Regions from separate parts of the Bacillus sp. Brlt_9 genome, predicted to be linked through region 1. Evidence: riboswitches for the same ligand, from Rfam matches in the RefSeq annotation. Region 1 holds a riboswitch; each other region holds the start of a gene.
What was found. Region 1 has a riboswitch for S-adenosylmethionine ahead of mtnW (2,3-diketo-5-methylthiopentyl-1-phosphate enolase). Riboswitches for the same ligand answer to the same signal wherever they lie in the genome.
Positions count from the first base shown of each region.

Region 2: another riboswitch for S-adenosylmethionine. It lies ahead of VF726_RS01535 (YezD family protein); the one in region 1 lies ahead of mtnW (2,3-diketo-5-methylthiopentyl-1-phosphate enolase).
Region 3: another riboswitch for S-adenosylmethionine. It lies ahead of VF726_RS28930 (ABC transporter permease); the one in region 1 lies ahead of mtnW (2,3-diketo-5-methylthiopentyl-1-phosphate enolase).
Region 4: another riboswitch for S-adenosylmethionine. It lies ahead of VF726_RS24770 (cyclase family protein); the one in region 1 lies ahead of mtnW (2,3-diketo-5-methylthiopentyl-1-phosphate enolase).

Region 1 covers NZ_JAYJLO010000002.1:783,344-785,526, forward strand. The annotation lists gene mtnW (2,3-diketo-5-methylthiopentyl-1-phosphate enolase) at 1-705, opposite strand, end outside; SAM riboswitch class I at 770-875, opposite strand; gene VF726_RS10425 (pyridoxal phosphate-dependent aminotransferase) at 940-2,118, opposite strand; gene VF726_RS10430 (carbon-nitrogen family hydrolase) at 2,133-2,183, shown strand, end outside.
Region 2 covers NZ_JAYJLO010000001.1:280,161-282,343, reverse strand. The annotation lists gene sat (sulfate adenylyltransferase) at 1-6, opposite strand, end outside; gene VF726_RS01540 (phosphoadenylyl-sulfate reductase) at 45-749, opposite strand; gene VF726_RS01535 (YezD family protein) at 836-979, opposite strand; SAM riboswitch class I at 1,052-1,160, opposite strand; gene lysA (diaminopimelate decarboxylase) at 1,278-2,183, opposite strand, start outside.
Region 3 covers NZ_JAYJLO010000014.1:25,070-27,252, reverse strand. The annotation lists gene VF726_RS28935 (ABC transporter permease) at 1-176, opposite strand, end outside; gene VF726_RS28930 (ABC transporter permease) at 194-1,111, opposite strand; SAM riboswitch class I at 1,246-1,351, opposite strand; gene VF726_RS28925 (DUF3951 domain-containing protein) at 1,521-1,736, shown strand; gene VF726_RS28920 (hypothetical protein) at 1,755-2,183, opposite strand, start outside.
Region 4 covers NZ_JAYJLO010000008.1:77,689-79,871, reverse strand. The annotation lists gene VF726_RS24775 (PRK06851 family protein) at 1-603, opposite strand, end outside; SAM riboswitch class I at 753-865, shown strand; gene VF726_RS24770 (cyclase family protein) at 949-1,581, shown strand; gene VF726_RS24765 (hypothetical protein) at 1,609-1,989, opposite strand.

The DNA.
Region 1 (2,183 bases):
ATCAGCCCCAGCTTGCACTGCACGTTTCGCATTTTCTTTTAAATCAAAAGTTCGTCCTGTTAAATTTACGGCATATAACGTTTTATGCCCGTATGTTTCATATACGGATTGTAAAACTTCTTTTCCAGATGCAATGCGTTTCGTAAGTGGTGTTAATGTATTCTCAAATAATATCTCATCATCTTTTACGATATCTACACCACCACTTGCTTGATCGCGTAATTGCGTTTTTAAATACCCAATATTTCGTCCAATCATCCCTTTAAAAATACTCATTAAAAGAGGACGTTCATGCACTTGTAAAAGGTTTCGAATACCATCTATGCCGAACTTTGGGCCAGGAAAATGTTTTTTTAACTCGTCTGAAAAAGTTAAATCAATTAATTTCACTTCGCCATCAAGTGATAGCTTTCCGAATGTAGTTGTTAAAATTGCTGGTAAGTCTGGACTGAAATTTAATAATGGATATTCGATTTTAATAATCCCGCGTTTTACTTTTTTACGTAAATACAAATTGGTATGTTCGTGTTCAGCTAATTCCTCAACATGAATGACGTTGCCTTTATGCTGTTTTAATTGTTCTTGTAATAAATGTGGTAAATGTGTCCAAGAGCCAATTGTTAAACCGAGTGCAATTTGCTCAGCCTTTTTTTCTAAGTTATGTGAATCATCATGGATTAAATATGTCGCTATAATTCCGCTCATTGTTATAACCTCCTAGTTAAATAAAAAAACCTCTCAGCTAAGGAGAGGTTTTTTTACAACCAGCTCCTTATCTGTCAGCGTAATGCTGCGAGAATTAGCACCGTGTCTACAATTGTAGATCGGTTGCCGGGTTTCGTCGGGCTCGTCCCTCCACCTGCTCTTGATAAGAAGTATTTAGAAATGTTTAAATTTTTAAGATAACTGAATTTTGTCAGATATTTTTCATGTTGTCAATTACTTTTTGAAAAAATTCAATTTATCAATTCGATTAATGGCTTCTCGTAATCTATCTTCTGTATGCAAGAGACCAACACGGACATACCCTTCGCCATGTTCACCAAATCCAACACCAGGAGCAACTGCAACATGTGCTTTTTCTAGTAAAATATCAGCAAATTGCTCAGAGGTATACCCTTTTGGAACAGGAAGCCATGCAAAGAATGATCCTGTTGGAATGTCTACATTCCAACCAATTGAGTGACAAGCTGAAATAAGAGCGTTTCGTCGAGATTCGTAACTATTTACAAGGTCTATTACGCAAGACTGTGAACTTAATAGTGCTTCGCGGGCAGCATCTTGAATTGCACCAAAAATACTAACATACATATGATCTTGTAATAAGTTAATGGTTTCAATGACACTTTCATTCCCTACTGCAAAAGCGATACGCCACCCAGCCATATTGAAAGTTTTCGATAGAGTATAAATTTCAATTCCTGTATCTTTGGCACCGTCTGCTTGTAAGAAACTCACGGGCTTTTGACCATCAAATCCAATAGCGCCGTAAGCAAAATCATGAACGACTAATATATTATGTTTATTAGCAAAATGAATGGTTTCATCAAAGAAATCTTTTGATGCAGTAGCACCGGTCGGATTATTTGGATAGTTTAAAAACATTAATTTTGCACGCTCGGCAATAGAGTCATCAATTTTCGTATAATCGGGTAAAAAATTATTTTTTGCAATAAGCGGCATTGTTTCAAATTGTGCTTTTGCTAAAGCAACTCCTGATAAATAATCTGGATAGCCTGGATCTGGAACGAGAATCGTATCACCAGGGTTTGTAAAACAAACTGGTAATTCTACTAATCCAGCCTTTCCGCCAAACAAAATAGCAACTTCTGTTTTTGGATTTACTACTACATCATATTCACGTTGATAGAATGTTGCCACGGCTTCTTTTAAACTTTCATGTCCGCGAAATGGCGGATATTTATGATGAATGGTCTTTTCTGCAGCATCTTGTAACGCTTTTACGATATGCTGCGGTGTTGGTTGATCTGGATTACCTTGACCTAGATTAATAACATCGTGACCAGCTGCTACGACTTTGTTAACTTTTGCAACAAGTGAAGCGAAAAATTGTTTTGGCAATGATGTTACTATCTCAGAAGGTTGAAATAATTTCATACTTTCCACCTCTTTTGAAAGTTGTTACAATTCTAGTGACAAATGATATAATCTTTCCAGTATTT
Region 2 (2,183 bases), on a different contig from region 1:
ACTCATTTTCTATATCCCCTCTTAGTTTTATTTCAAGATTCATCTTATTGATAATGTAGACCACATTCAGTTTTCACTTTCCCGGCCCATCTACCATCTCTCGAATCGCCATCCTCACCTACAGGTAACGTACACTTCTCACACCCAATACTTGGATATCCAATATCATGTAATGGGTTATACGGCAAGCTATGCTTGTATACATATCGCCATACCTCTTTCCACGTCCAATGAATGAGCGGACAAACTTTAATAGATTGAAAGCGATGATCTTGATTTATAAACTTTGTATGCTTACGTGTTTCTGATTGTTCCCTCCTTAAGCCCGATATCCACGCTTTTTCCGGTGCTAATGATTTTTCTAACGGTAAAATTTTTCTAATTTTACAACAGAGATTCGGATTACTTTCCCATAATTTCTCACCATGCAACTTCGCTTGTTCATCAAGTGTAAGTTCCGGCTGTTGTTCTATAATATTTAATGAAGGAAATCGTTCCCGCACTTTTTGGATTAATTCATACGTTTCTTGAAAATGAACATTTGTATCTAAAAATACAACTTTAGCAGATGGATTTACTTGGTTTATAAGGTGCAGCAGTACCATCCCTTCCACTCCGAAGCTACATGCGTATACAATTTCACTTTTATATTCTTTATAAGCCCAACTTAATACAGATAGCGCGCCTTTCGTTTCATCTTCTTCTGAAAATGAAATGTTATTTTCTTCCCACGTTTCATACGTCAACATGTTCTTTCCCCCTGTAAAAGCAAAAAGACGGTTTTAACCTAATGATATAGGTTAAAACCGCCTCTAGTTTTTCTAGTCAGCGCTTTTTACTTTAAACGTACTTTTTCACTTTTCTCTAATTGAATGACTTTCCCATCTTGCACAACAATTGTAATTGAACCATATTTCATATCAGCAAGCATCGCTTGAATCTTCTCAGATACTTCCTCAAAATGTTCCCGTACGCTCACGCGAACAGCCCCCCTTTTTATTCATAAAAAAAATCTTTCCCATTTCGAAAAGACTGTTCGGTAATATATTTTACCTTATCTTTCAAAATGGATTCCATTTTGCTGGATTTAGCACCTTGCTTTCTATAAGCAGGTTGCCGAGCTTCGTCGGGCCAGTTCCCTCCGCTTCTCTTGATAAGCTTTGTATTTGTATTTTATCACAATTCAGATTTTTTTCAATCCTAGTTTTCCGATATATTTTAATTATTTTATTTTACAAAAAAGGAATTGCCCATCTGAACAACTCCTTTTTCCTCATTTAAACTAATTCTTTAATACGTATGCGATCGTTCCCAATAATATTTTCATATGTTTCGCGCTCTACAACAATTTGTGATGTGCCACCTTTCGCGAAGACAACAGCTGGTCTACGAATCCTGTTATAATTATTCGCCATCGAGTACCCGTATGCCCCTGTACAAGAAATTGCTAATAAATCGGCAGTAGCAACTTTCGGTAAAGTGATATCCCAAATTAACATATCTCCACTCTCACAACATTTCCCTGCAATCGAAACAACTTCCTCGTTCTCATCGTTCCCTCGATTCGCTAACATCGCTTCATAACGAGCGTTATATAAAGCAGGTCTTAAATTATCAGTCATCCCACCATCCACTGATACATATTTCCGAATACCAGGAATGTCCTTCACAGATCCGACTGTATAAAGTGTCGTTCCAGCATCACCTACAATGCTACGGCCTGGTTCAACCCATATTTCTGGCAAGGGATAATTACATACTGTAAATTGTTCTCTCACTGCACTTGTTACCGCTCGCACATATGTCTCAAGAGTTAATGGCGTATCTGATTCTGTGTAGCGTATTCCGAATCCTCCGCCCACATTTAGCACTTTTACTACATAATTTGTTCGCTCTCTCACTTCTTCTAAAAATTGATGAAGAACTTCAATCGCTCGCACAAAACCGGCCGTTTCAAATATTTGTGATCCGATATGTGAATGAATTCCTAGCACGTTATAATTTGATTTTTGTAAAGCAAGCTCAATTGCCTGCATCGCTTGACCATTTGACACACCAAATCCAAATTTCGAATCATCTTGACCTGTTGTAATATATTCATGTGTGTGCGCCTCTACTCCAGGCGTTACACGAATTAATATGTTCACAAATTTCCCATGTTGCACTGCTAAATCATGCAAAAT
Region 3 (2,183 bases), on a different contig from region 1:
AGTGAGAAAATAATAATTAGTAATAGCGTCACTGCCCCTAAAACTGCTATAGGGTTTGATATAAACTTGCGAAACACTTCCTTCTTTCGGCTAATTGTTTGCTGCTCTTTATTTATCGTTAATTCTTTTTTCTCTTCATTCGTTAATAACTGTTTATTGATTTCATAAGCTCCCATTTAAATGTCCCCCCTCCTTACGTAATAGAACGAATACGTGGATCAACAATACGGTGAATAATATCTGTAATGAAAATACAAGAAATTAATAATGCACTATAGAAAATCGTCGTTCCCATAATGACCGGATAATCCCGGTTAAAAATACTATCTACGAAATATTTTCCTAGACCAGGAATGGAAAATATTTTTTCAATAACGAAAGTCCCTGTTAAAAGTCCAGCCATTAAAGGCCCAACAAATGTAAGAACTGGAACAATTGCATTTCGAAGGGCATGCCTTATAATAATCTTCTTAATTGGTATACCTTTCGCTCTTGCTAATTTAATATAATCACTCTGCAATACTTCAATCATATTAGAGCGAACAAATCTCGTAATAACCGCGATTGGCCCTAACGCTAATGCGAAGGATGGCAATACGGTATGTTCGAATGTGCCCCAAGACGCTACTGGTAACAGTTCAAACTGTATAGCAAATACTTGTATAAATAATGGTGCTAAAATAAAACTTGGAATAGATATACCGAGAATGGCAAGTAAGCTCACACTATAATCAATTACTTTCCCATGATATAGGGCTGCAAATGTACCTGCTGCAATTCCGACTAATAATGAAATAATAAGTGCTTGTAAACCAATAATCGCTGAAGGACCAAATCCTGTCGTTATAATTTCTGATACACCTTGACCTGTGGATTGAACAGATTCACCAAAATCAAAATGAACTACGCCGTCTAAATAAGCGACATATTGATTCCATAACGGTTCATCGAGGTGATACTTCGCTCTCATGTTTTGTATCACTTCTTCAGGAAAGATTTTCGCATCTGATGAAAATGGATCCCCCGGAATAATATGCATAATCAAAAATGTTACTGTCGTAATGACCCATAGCGTGAAAACCATAACCGATAGTTTTTTAATAACATACACTTCAATAACCCCCTAAACAAATGAATTTACTTTGTTTTAATGACATATTTGTTCCTATTACCTTTCCGCTTCTTAAAATACAAAAAGCCTTGATCTTAAAAAATAAGATCAAGGCTTAATAAACGAAGGCCCATCACTTATCTTTCAAGACTTGCTTGCTGGAATTAGCACGGTGTTCATCTTACAGAACCCGCTGCTGAGGTGTCATAGGGCCAGTCCCTCTACCTCTCTGGATAAGTAAATTGCTATATTATTATTTGGTTCAAATTGTATATTTCGAATTATAATTCTGAAAAAATGAAAAGTCAATCAAATTGGATATATTTAGAAAAATCAGTTTTTAATGTCATTTATCGAAATTATAGTTTTCACTTATACTAAAAAGAAATACTGTTAAAGGAGTTATAAGATGGATCCCTTACTTCTTGCTACTATAGGATTACCCTTAACAATCGTTATACTTGTCATCATCGGCTTCTATAAACTCTTTATTAAAAAGAAACATATCACTTCTTTTTATACTCCATTCGATAATATTACCGGTCAAACCATTTCTGAATTTCACGAAGAACAGAAGGTATTAGTATCCGAGGATGAAGACGGAGATGGTAAGAAGAAAAAATAACCTTGCGCGTGCGCAAGGTTATTTTTTCGTTTCTGCTTGAAAACGTTTATAGTATGTCGATGCTGTTGAAAAATTAATTTCTATATCACGAATCAAAGATGAATCTTCTTCTTTAGCTAACTTCTGTAATTTTTTCATCGCTTGTTCTGCTTCATTTAAGAAACCAACATACATTTCATGTTCTTGTTCTTTCGACTTCGGCACACGAATTTCTTTACGTATGTGATCTATATCTTCTAACATGCCCGTTGTTACCTTCTGCACGTCTTCTTTATATTTAGCATTCGTTATTTCCTTACCGCCCTTTTCTTTTGCCACTTCCCATAACTGTAATGCTTTATTAATTTCTTTATTCATTTTCATATCGTATTTTTCATGTACTGCACGGTATTCTTTCATCTCTTCTGTTTGCTCAGTAGATTGCTCTACCTTTTCTTTCGGTTCTTT
Region 4 (2,183 bases), on a different contig from region 1:
AACTGCTCCTTTCGGTGTAGCTGCCCCTAAAAAGCGATGTTTCACAAGCGATTGTTTCCCAATTTTATCTGTAAATAATTTCTGAATGAGCTGATCTGTTAGTTCATTTGCTTTATCAAAATTAATATTATCAATATATATTTTCTCCCACTCATCATGTATAACTAATGCCTCGTTAAAACGAGCGTAAGCAGCTTGAAAAGCTTTGCTTGCTTCTGAAACAAATCTTTCAATTTCCACCTTCTGCTTTCTTAATTTATCTGAATCCCAAGCAACACCTAAATTGATATATTCCTCAACAACTCCTGGCATTTTCGGCTCAATAACATGTGGTGATGTTCCATCAACAATTCCTACTTTTAACTTCGGGATAATGACACCATCAACCGATTTGTTATCAGAAGAACAGTGTAAAAATTCAATATCATATCCCTTTTCAACCCATTCACGACCTATTGCCTTAATTAAAGAAGATTTCCCCGTTCCAGGGCCACCCTTTAAAATAAATAATCTGTCTAATCCTTTTAAATTCTCATCATATAAATTATGAAATCCTCTAGCTGTATTGCCGCCAGCATAATAATTCAATACATTCCCTGTCACTGCACTCACTCCTTCGCAGCATTCTATTTACATAAGCTACAATATGCGAGCAACTTTATTTGGGTGAATACCTATTTTGTGTTGCACAGAAAAAGGAAATGAATTACAATTTTATTATCACGAAAATTCCGAACTTTAAATTGAATATGTCTTTATCAAGAGAGGCAGAGGGACCGGCCCTTTGAAGCCCAGCAACCTCAGTTTATATAAACTGAATAGGTGCTAATTCCTGCAAAATGCACTGCATTTTGAAAGATAAAACGTAACTATTGTGTGCAAAACTCATCTTTCTTGATTATGAAAGGTGAGTTTTTTATTTCAAAACATATATTGGAGGTATCTAAAGTGAAAGTAATTGACCTATCACAAACATTTGAAAACAATATGTCCCAATTCCCTGGAACACCAAAAATCAATTTAGGAGCCATTACAAGCGTCGAAGAGACAGGCTATCAAGTTACAGATTTTCATTCTGTCGTTCATGTTGGTACACATTGTGATGCTCCTGCTCATTTCATTTCAGGCGCAACGACTATTGATCAATTACCCCTAGATCAATTTGTAGGCGAAGCGGTTCTTATTGATGTAACTCATGTACAAGAACGAAAACTACCGAAAGAAGTATTACACAACGCTGACATAAAAGAAGGTGATATTGTCATTTTCCATTCCAATCTATCTACTAAATGGAATACAGAGGCGTATGAGAAAGAAGCTTTTTATCTTTCTGAAGAATTAGCTGAGGAATTAGTTCAATTAAAAGTAAAATCTGTCGGTTTAGATTTTATTTCTCCTGATGAGGTAACAACAGAAACATCACCAATTCATCACATACTACTTGGGAATAATATTTATTTAATCGAAAACTTAACAAACTTAGATGCTATTCACACTAAACGTTTCTTCTTCTCAGCGGCACCTTTAAAAATTAAAGATAGCGACGGTGCTTTTGCAAGAGCATTCGCTGTAATTTTTTAAACAAACTATACAAAAAAGCAAAGATCATCATTGACCTTTGCTTCTATTTTTTTTATTTAAATTAAGAAAGAATTGCTCAACACGAGGACGTAACCAAGCTAAATAATCTTTCTCTTTCTTCTTTGTACAAGCTATTTCTTCCCCATCTACCATTCCGACAAGCTCTAGCTCTAACAGTTGCCTCGTAAAGGCTAGTATATTTATTTCTTCGGCTGGATATTCTTCTTTTAATTTCTCCTCAATTTCCCCCAATAAAAAACCGTCACGCATCATTGCCAATGCATCAATCCAAAGTGGCGGCATTTCATATTTTTCTCCTGTAATTGTATCTTTTACAATATAATTCTTTTGCTCTTTTCGAAATTGAATTGTGTGTAAGCATACAGTCGAATTTAATGTTAATTCCATCATACCACCTCTTTCATAATATCTGCATAGAAAAAAGGATGCGCGTGCACCCCTTCTTTTTCTAACACTACCGAACCGTTACATGAATAACAAATCTCATGTCGATATTTTCCTCCATTATAAACGAAGTATTTTATAAAAAAAACCCTTCTTGAAACATTTTATAAAATGTTTATATTTACACAACAAGAACA